3 regions of the Gracilibacillus caseinilyticus genome follow, and region 3 is predicted to be linked to each of the others. Evidence: riboswitches for the same ligand, from Rfam matches in the RefSeq annotation. Region 3 holds a riboswitch; each other region holds the start of a gene.
What was found. Region 3 has a riboswitch for cyclic di-GMP ahead of MUN88_RS13305 (diguanylate cyclase domain-containing protein). Riboswitches for the same ligand answer to the same signal wherever they lie in the genome.
Positions count from the first base shown of each region.

Region 1: another riboswitch for cyclic di-GMP. It lies ahead of MUN88_RS09755 (response regulator transcription factor); the one in region 3 lies ahead of MUN88_RS13305 (diguanylate cyclase domain-containing protein).
Region 2: another riboswitch for cyclic di-GMP. It lies ahead of sinI (DNA-binding anti-repressor SinI); the one in region 3 lies ahead of MUN88_RS13305 (diguanylate cyclase domain-containing protein).

Region 1 covers NZ_CP095072.1:2,055,260-2,058,547, reverse strand. Annotated here, with positions in the region: gene MUN88_RS09765 (CpsD/CapB family tyrosine-protein kinase) at 1-45, opposite strand, end outside; gene MUN88_RS09760 (YveK family protein) at 20-784, opposite strand; gene MUN88_RS09755 (response regulator transcription factor) at 974-1,603, opposite strand; cyclic di-GMP riboswitch class I at 1,723-1,822, opposite strand; gene MUN88_RS09750 (catalase) at 2,364-3,288, opposite strand, start outside.
Region 2 covers NZ_CP095072.1:3,084,344-3,087,631, reverse strand. Annotated here, with positions in the region: gene MUN88_RS14535 (NAD(P)/FAD-dependent oxidoreductase) at 110-1,324, opposite strand; gene sinI (DNA-binding anti-repressor SinI) at 1,503-1,637, opposite strand; cyclic di-GMP riboswitch class I at 1,671-1,757, opposite strand; gene MUN88_RS14525 (YszA family small membrane protein) at 2,430-2,618, shown strand; gene MUN88_RS14520 (phosphotransferase) at 2,615-3,288, opposite strand, start outside.
Region 3 covers NZ_CP095072.1:2,828,718-2,832,005, forward strand. Annotated here, with positions in the region: gene MUN88_RS13290 (metal-sensitive transcriptional regulator) at 1-96, shown strand, start outside; partial or broken gene MUN88_RS13295 (DsrE/DsrF/DrsH-like family protein) at 204-679, shown strand; gene MUN88_RS13300 (rhodanese-like domain-containing protein) at 722-1,024, shown strand; cyclic di-GMP riboswitch class I at 1,208-1,294, shown strand; gene MUN88_RS13305 (diguanylate cyclase domain-containing protein) at 1,444-3,285, shown strand.

The DNA.
Region 1 (3,288 bases), 770 kb from region 3:
GTGACGAACGTTCGATACTTTAGACTGTTTTTTTCTTCTGACCACTAAAGCTCCCCCTCTCTCGTTTGTGACTGATGGAAACGGGCTTTCCCATTGACATCATATCTTTCTCATCAATATGGGAGATCACACCAAGTACAGGTAATTCTAATGTTTTTTCTACATCTTGTTCTGTCTTCACCGTGTTATCGAGGTATTCAAATAAGAACGCTAAACCTACTCCGATCATGGCACCGATGACAAGGGCAATCGCTGTATTCAACATTGGCTTCGGATTTACAGGTGTTGGGTCTGCTGGTACTACTGCTTCCGATAAGACACTGACATTATTAACGTTCATTAATTCGGGTAAATCCTCTTGGAAGATGGCTATCGTCGTATTAGCAATGTCAGCTGCTACATCAGGATCTGTATCGGTCGCGGATAGTTTCACTACTTGAGAGCTTTCTGAGTTGGCCACAGATATCTTCTCGCTAAGAGCACTAGGAGAGATCGTTAAATTCAACTCTTCAATCACTTGATCTAATATACGATTACTTGTGAGAATGTCATTATATGTATTGATAATTTCTAAGTTAGATCTAATTTGATTGATATCGACACTATTCGTTTCACTTGTATCCTGATTAACTATAAACTGCGTACTAGATTGATAGGTTGGGGTTAAAATAAAAAAACTGATAATTGCTGCTGCTCCTGCTGCACCAACCATTAACAAAACAATGAGCAGTAAACGCTTTTTTAACACTTCAAAAATCTCTTTGAGTGATATCGTTTCTTCCATATTTTTGTAACCTCCGCATGTAATGTATTTCTGACTGCTGCTGTCCAAGACACACTATATTCGAAATTATAACATAATAGTATTTTTTATGACATATAAATTCTCATCTTTTATGTAAAATTCATACATAAATTGTATAAATACACAAAAATAAGCCTGTGCACTTAGTGACACAGGCTTCTCACTTACTTATGATACATGAAACCATTCATTACGAAATGCCGTTATAACAGCATTCGTTCTGTCCGGCACTTCCAATTTGCGTAAGATGGAACTAATATGATTTTTAACTGTCTTATCGGTGATATAGAGTTTTTGACTGATCCGCTGATTACTGTAACCTTTCGTTAAGAGCTCCATGACTTCCCACTCGCGATTGGTAAAGACGCCAACTGGTCTTGACTCTTTACGATTATAAATTTGGCGATAATCCCCTAATAGGACAGGTGCAAGATCCTGGTGAATATAATGATTCCCTGCAACGATTTTATCAATGGCATCAATCAGTTCTTCTTTTTCCATTCCATTAAAGAAATAGCCGTGTAAATTCATTTTGAACAGTTCGGTTAGATTATTGTGATGTGGATTCTCCGTCCAGATGATGATTTTCTTGTTATTTTCCACATATTTTTCAACAAGTGACATTATGTCATTTTTCGTATCGATATCAATGATTAACAAATCAATGATATAGTCACGTAATTTCTCCTGTTGTTTCGGTTCCACTGCGATTACATCATAGTTCTTGAATTCCGTCGAAAGCACCCCTACCAAACCCTCGCGATAAATAGAAGCTTCTTTCACAATTGCAATTCGCATGTTTTTACCTCCTCTTTTTTATTCCCAAAAAAAATGACTATTCCTGAAAAAAAGCACAGAAATAGCCTAAAATGACAAAAACTTTCTTCGTCACACACACGTATCCGATTAGTGTAATTTTAGGTAACCAGGCGATCATAGGTATAAGATGTCGAATTAAAAACCCGTAGACCCTAGGCTTTGCGTCCTACCCTTTCGAGCAGTTTGCCTTTATCAAATACTTTAATTATCTATGTCTATCATACCGTTTTCCTAGTTTAATTGCAATAACCATAATATTCTAATAGCGAAAATGAATCAAATGACATGGTAAATTGAAGAAAAATCCATTTATAAAGGCTGAATGAACTATATGAAATTGCTGAGTTCTGTCGAAAATGATCTGTTTTTGACATTGATAGAAAGAGAGGGTTTGGGGATAGTTATCTTTTTCGGCTGGTTATGTAGGAAAGATACAAGGAGGCAGATAGTAAAAATATAATCAGAAGCGATTGTAAGACCATACATGATCATCCTTTTTTTATAAGGTTTGTTCATCCATTTATCTTGAATTCAATGTTTTTTTATTATACCGAATAGATTAGTAGGTTTTCAATAGCGAATAAATTGTATTATTGTTGGATTTTGACGAATCGTATAAATTTGTTAGTTGATACAAAAAACATGGATCTATAGTTGACCCATGTTTATCCTTGTACTTAACCTATCAACGGACGAAGTTCTTACTTAATCAAATGTAGACACATCAGATTGGTATGCTCTATTTCTCTTTTTTCTTCGTCACAGCTTTTTTCAGTTTCCCTGCTAAATCACCGGATGCATGTTGCATATATTGGTATATAATATCCAATACGTCTGAGGAAACTGTAGCCAATCCATCTGCTATATTTTCAATCAAATCTCCTTGTTCTTTCTGGGAAAGTGATTCAAAAAAAAGTCCTGCTTGTGTAAAATCATTCTGTTTTTCAATGTCAGATCGTTGAAGTGTACCTTCTACAAATCGATCATTACCGCTAGTAACTAAATCACCTGGCCACCAATCTGCCTCTTTGTTTACTGGTACATTTCGGAAATCCGGACCAATACGATAACGTTGAGAATCCCAATATATATTTGCACGACCTTGTAACATTTTATCATCGGATAGCTCAGCCCCCTCCAATAAATTCGATGGGGAGAAGGCAGCCTTTTCTACTTGCTCCATGTAGTTATCCGGATTTTTGTTTAACACCATACGACCGACAGGATGAAACGGAAATTGTTGCTGATCCCAAATCTTCGTATCATCTAATGGGTCGTACGGGAGGTTAGTTGCTTGATCTGGATCCATCACCTGGACATACAATCCATATTCCACAGGTTCTCCTTTTTCAATCGTATCATATAAATCCTGACCGGCAATATCCGGGTTTTCCCCTGCTAATTTCACTGCTTCATCATTACGAATATACTGTTGCCCTGCCATTGGTGACCAAACATACTTGACATAATATCGCTTTCCTTTTGCGTTTTTCCAAACATATGTATTCACACTATAGCCTGGTATATGTCGCAAACTTTTAACTGTACCGAGATTAGAGTACACAAGTAGTGTGAATAATAATGACTCTGGTGCTCTCGCAACGAAGTTCCAGTAACGGGTCGGATCGATTAAGTTGTTTTTGGATGATGGAAGAAATGCCTTA
Region 2 (3,288 bases), 260 kb from region 3:
CCATTTTTCGAGAGATTAAGACATAAGCAATTGTCGCTGCTGCCGTAACTAATGTGTAAAGTAAAGTATTTTTCATTTTTCTACCTCCTAGATCAGATCATGCTTTGAATTAAAATGGACGGAATTTTCCTTTTCGTAACACCAGCTTAGGTCCACCTAACATGAATAAATAGCGATCATCGATCACATTCTTCATCACCTTGGCCTGCATACCATATAACTTATTCCCTTCAAAAACAGTACCCATTGCATCACTTCCACCTAGAGAAGCAACTGTCCCCTTATTGTCAAAATGGAACGTCCGAAGTGTACCGCCATAAATAAGTGTTCTGATATTATGCGCGCATACATCTGCTTCCTGGATCGCAATTTGTGCTGTAGGTGGGTAAGGTTTGCCTGTTTCCTCATTCATCACCCAGGCACAATCTCCTAGAATAAATACGTCATCTTGCTCTGGTGTTCGTAACGTCGCATCCACGTTCACTTTACCTTTCGTCAATTCGAATCCGGATTCTCCGACAATGCGATTGGCTTGTACACCACCAGTCCAAACAAACGTGTCTGTTTTAATTTCCTCTCTGTCTTCTCCGACAATTACACGATCTTCTTTCACTTCTTTAATCATAGTACCGAGCTTAAATTCAATACCACGCGCTTCTAACGATTCTTTTGCGTAGCTTAGTAAATCCTCATCAAAACCTGGTAAAATAGTAGACATCGCTTCAATGTCAATAATTTTCACATCTTGACGTGGAATATCATATTTTTTACATAGAGCGGGAATGCGTTCCGCAAGTTCACCAAGAAATTCGATTCCGGTAAAACCAGCACCGCCAACAACAATCGTAAGCATGCTTGGATCAGGATCTTGTTCATTTCGATAACGTGAGAATTGATATTCAATATGGTCACGAATCATACGACTCTTATCTACACTCTGAATGGAGAATGCATGCTCTTCCATACCTGGAATGCCAAAGGTAGCTTTCTCAAAGCCTAAACCGATCACAAGAAAATCATAGCTAAGTGTACCATTTTCCAATTCAACCGTTTTGTCATCTTTATTAATTTGCTTAACGGTGTCATGTACAAAGTTTACATGTCTAGTATTAATCACATCAGAGATCATAATCCTGGAGCGGTTTACATCAATCGTACCAGCTGCTACTTCATGCAGCCATGTCGTCTGGTAATGATAATTATGCTTGTTAACTAATGTAATATCCACTTCTTCAGGAGAGAATTGTTGCGTAAGTCGTTTCGTTGTCATCATACCGGCATAACCTGCACCTAGTACTACGATTTTTGGTTTCTTCACTGTCATCTAATCATTCCTTTCCTGTCGATATCATTGCTAAACTATGATAGTTTATCTCACTTTTGACTAGATATGTACTCAATACGTATCATTTTTAGTATAGCAAATGATACGTATAAGCGTCTAATATGCTATACCCTTTTCACAAAAATAAAAACCCTATGTCACATAGGGTTTTCTAGGTCTAATACTGTTCCACACATTTCTCTGGCATTTTCTTTGTCAGAAATTCTTTTATTTCTTCTGTTGTACAACCAATCTCTTTCGCTTTCAGCATTAGATAGATCCATTCATAATCCACATTTAACTTCGATTCCATAATCTTTCTCCTCCTAAAATACAAATCTGTATTTCAGGCAGCTCAGCCGTCCGTATTGGATAAATGAACGGACCTGGAACTTTGCGTCCCTATCTTGCAATAGGTTTGCCTTTTTCTGATTATGCATGCTACACGAAAACACCTTGAACGAATTGCAATACCACAGCAGCCCAACAAAACGAACAGTAATATAAACAACATTTGTAATTAGTAAATTATATTCAGTAAATATAGAAACATACCGCTTTTTTACTATTTGCTAATTAGGTGATGAATTAGCAAAATTCATTACAATAAACCTGTTTATACACTTTGTTATACATTTGAATGATAGTGCAGAATCCTTGCTGTATCTACTATTCAGCAACGCATTCCAAAACAGATGATTCTTTTGTAACATCCAGAAAAATTGAATTTAATACAGTGATGCTTGTCTGCCATTGTCAGCGTATGATAATACTGGGAAATAATTAAATTAAATAAATTTATGCTACTTCTCATATTGAAGACAACCTCTTATACGCATCCGATAGAGACTTCTTTGATTAATATATTCTAATAATATATATTCGATAAAAAAATCAATTTTCCTGCAAAAAAAATACTTTTTTACTAATTTTGAACTAAGTATTTTAACTTAGCGTGCGAACCCCTTATTTATCACTCGGCTAACATGAATGATGTAGTTCTTTCCGTTTATTTCAAAATTCGATTAATAAATATGGGGTACGATTCCACTTTGACTGCATAAGCTAGAATATAACAAAAATATAATGAAAATGAGGTGATATCGTGGCACGTTATTATCGATACCGTCTACCTCCTTGGGCGAGAGAATGGATCTTAATCTGTGAGCGTTGTATTTTACCAATCGTCGTATTTCAAGGGATTCGCACCGTATTTTTCCCTACAACCTTTGATGTTTTATTATTAGGGATATTAATTGGTATCCTGCTCGCCTTTCAATTGGAATGGATTTAACCTAATTCATCTACAGGGTCCGTTTTCAGTGTCTGGTAGATATATTCTTGCATTTGGAAGCCGTGAAACAGTTTACGGAACTCTTTTTCGATTTCAATGGACTTTCTTACATTACTTGTGCCCCTTCTAGGCTGAAGGGTGTCCGACATAGATTGAAACCAGTTATGGGGTGACAACAGTTGCAATACAAGCAATGCTTTCTCATAGTCTGATAAATCTATATATCGGCAATATACTGAAAATGATTCTGTGATTTTATCCATGTCACAGTCATGAAACCGGAATAAATATTGATAATACGATACTAAATCATAAGTCGGCGAAGTCATTAATGCATACTCCCAATTTAATAAATAAGTATTCATTCCCGTAATCATATAATGGGATGGTTTTACATTTCCATGACATAACGTGTATTTCATCTGATCGGTTTCTTCCATCCTGTCTAAATAAATCTCTTGCCACTCTTCCATTTTATTAAATAATTGCTCCATGTCACGATAATACATGCATATTTGTAATTCTGCGGGTGCCATGAATCGTTTTGCTTCAAAAAAGCGAACATATTGCAGCATTTGTTCACGACAGTAAGTAAGCTCCTGCTCAAATTGTTTTTCTAATGTTCTCCGATTTTGTTTAACCGCATCAATCTTATGATAATCCATCGTTG
Region 3 (3,288 bases):
AATCTTGAAAAATGCATTCGAGAGGAACAGGAATCTGGTCAAAGCTCGGAAGATTTGATAAAAGAAGCGGTAAATTTACTAGTAAAGAGTCGTTAAATAATAAGGTAACTGTCTTATACGTTATATCTATTTTTGCGGGATAAGGCAGTTTCTTTCCATATTTTAATATACCTATACAGGTACAGGTAGAATGGGTGGTAGATATGTCAAACAAGAAAACCACGATAGTATTGTTCATGGAGACTATGATAAAGCGATGGCTGCCTATATTATAGCAAACAGAGCTGCTGCTTATGACCATGAGGTGGTCATTTTTCACACATTTTGGGGATTAAATGCGCTGCGAAAAGATGAACACCTTCATGTAAAAAAAGGATTACTAGAAGAAATATTTGGAAAAATGATGCCTAAAGGTGCAAACAAAATGGGATTGTCAAAAATGAATTATTTAGGCTTGGGACCACAAATGATTAAACATGTAATGAAGAAGCATAATGCTTTACCAGTACACGAGTTGGTGGAAATGGCGCAGGCGCAAGAAGTGAAATTGATTGCTTGCACAATGACAATGGATTTACTCGAATTACAAAAAGAAGAATTATTAGAAGACATTGAATATGCAGGGGTTGCAGCATATATTGATGATTCAGAAGATGGAAATATTACATTATTTATTTAAAATTGCTATACTAAGGATAGATAATTTATGGGAGGTATCAACATGAACGAAATTCAACCAAATCAACTAGCTGAAAAATTAAAAGAAGGAGAAAAACTTCATATCGTAGATGTTCGTGAGGATGAAGAAGTAGCACAAGGGATGATCCCAGGAGCAATACAAATCCGTTTAGGAGAAATACCAGATCGGTTGGATGAATTTGATCAGAACCAACATTACTATATGATCTGCCGTTCAGGTGCAAGAAGTGGACGTGCTACAGAATATCTAGAAGCAAATGGTATTAAAGCGACAAACATGACAGGTGGCATGCTAGCGTGGGAAGATGAAGTCGTATTACCATAAGGTGATAGCAGAGAAATCAGTTCGTGTTAATCGAACTGATTTCTCTTTCATGTATAGAAAGAATTTATTAAATAAATATCAAATGATATTGATTGTTTGATACTATTTATATTAAAATGGATAGGAATATAGTTTTGATAGAACTAAATAATTGGAAAGAAATGTGATAAAATAGTACTATATAATTAGAAAAGGCAAATCTATTGAAAAATAGAGACGCAAAACCACAGATCTAAGGTGAAATTTCACGACGATGGCTGGGTTACCTGATAAATATCACAGGGGAACCTATACATTTTTGTATGGGTTTTTTAGATGACATAATTTATATCCTCCTGTATGAAATATGTGAGCTAAGGTAATCAACTTCATTTTAATAGTATCTTAAAACGGTAATACCAGACAAGGAGCTTAGAATAATGCGCAATAGAGATTACAAGCTTGTTAGTTTATTTTTTTTTATACTTGCGTTGACTGTCATGGCGCAATATCTTTCCATCCCTTTGATCTTCGGTGTTACATTAAGCTTTTCGTCAATCCTCTACCTAGCTGCTATACGCATATTCGGTGTGCGATTCGCTCTTCTGTTAGTAAGTGTAATGAGCGGTATCACTTACTTCACGGGAATGGATAACGGCTTTGTTTTCTATAGCATAATAGAAGTATTACTAATTGGTTCTTTATATGTGACAAAAAGGAAAGACTTGTTCACCTGGAGTTTTGCGTATTCTTTATTGATATTTTTAGTATATTCTTTAATCGTCTTATTTTATTCAGATCTATTACCTCATTCCCGTGAATTGACAGATTTTCTAGTTGTACAATCGGTGACAGAAATATTGTTTGCTGCACTTGTTGCGGATATAGTTTGTGATTATCTACCTCTTGTACCGAAATTTAAGAAGTACTTTCGGCATCAGCATCGCTTATATTTTGGGCAAGTCATTTCACATATATTAATCTTTTCTGCAGTTCTTCCATTACTGATCATTATTTTAGTGAACACCAAAGAGATGGAGAATGATTTATATCAGCTTTATCACGAAGAGCATCAGCAGTTAATAGAGCAGGTTCAATATAAAATTGATGAAATGGATTCCACTGAAATTCAAAACTATGATTTGAATGCGATATCGGAAAAAGCAAGAATCAAGGAAGTATTTGATCATTTTATCGGACATACAAATAAACGAATTTTCATTCTAGACAAGGATAATCAATTATGGGTAGATGCTAATCAATTGACAGCTAAAACGAATATTGAATATTTTACAACTGGTTTTGTGAAAGAGATACATACGGATGGTTCCATTTGGCTGCCGATAAGAACTCCCACTATCTTTGATTGGGCACAAGGTTATTACATAGGTGAAATGAATTTTTTGAATAAAAGTACCTATCTGGTCATTCCGACGCAAAGTGAAGTATTGGAATTAACTCGTAACTTAATTGATTATTTACTATTTGCATTATTCGTATTGTTTGTGGCTTTATTCTTTGGCATGCTTGTCAATAGAATTTTATCAAATTCCTTAACTCGTCTTACCCAAATGACGAGTGATCTTCCTGAAAAAATGCAGCGACAGGAACGGTTCTTCTGGCGTGATACATCTATTTTTGAATTTTCGAAATTAGGATTAAATATTGAAAAAGTGGCAAATCGTCTTCAGTCGATGTTTATCGAAGTCAGAAAGAAAAATGAGCTATTAACTGCCCGAACAGATCAATTGATGGCATCAGAAGCAAAACTATACCAATTAGCACACTTTGATACATTAACTAATTTACCAAATCGGCATTCCTTTCACACGGATTTAAGTGAATGTTTAGATCGTGAGATCCGCGAAGAGCGCCTTGCTATTATTTTTATAGATTTAGATAAATTTAAACAAGTAAATGATACTCTCGGCCATAGTGGTGGGGATTTGCTTTTAAAAGTATTGGCAAAGAGATTAAAAGAATTTCAACGATCAAAGCCCGTTATTTTTTACCGTTTGGCCGGTGATGAATTTGTAGGTATTGTAGAAATAGCACAGAATGAAGAAGTCGACCAACTATGCGAAGAGTTACTATCAATTATTCAGCAGCCACTTCTGATTAATCAAAAAGAAATGCTTCTATCTGCCAGTATCGGATTGAGCTTCTTTCCGGATCACGGAAACACAATTGACGAATTATTGCACCATGCAGATACGCTAATGTATGAAGAGAAAAAGCTGCATCATAGAACGCTGGAAACAGCTAAGAAGACAGACAGTTGAAGG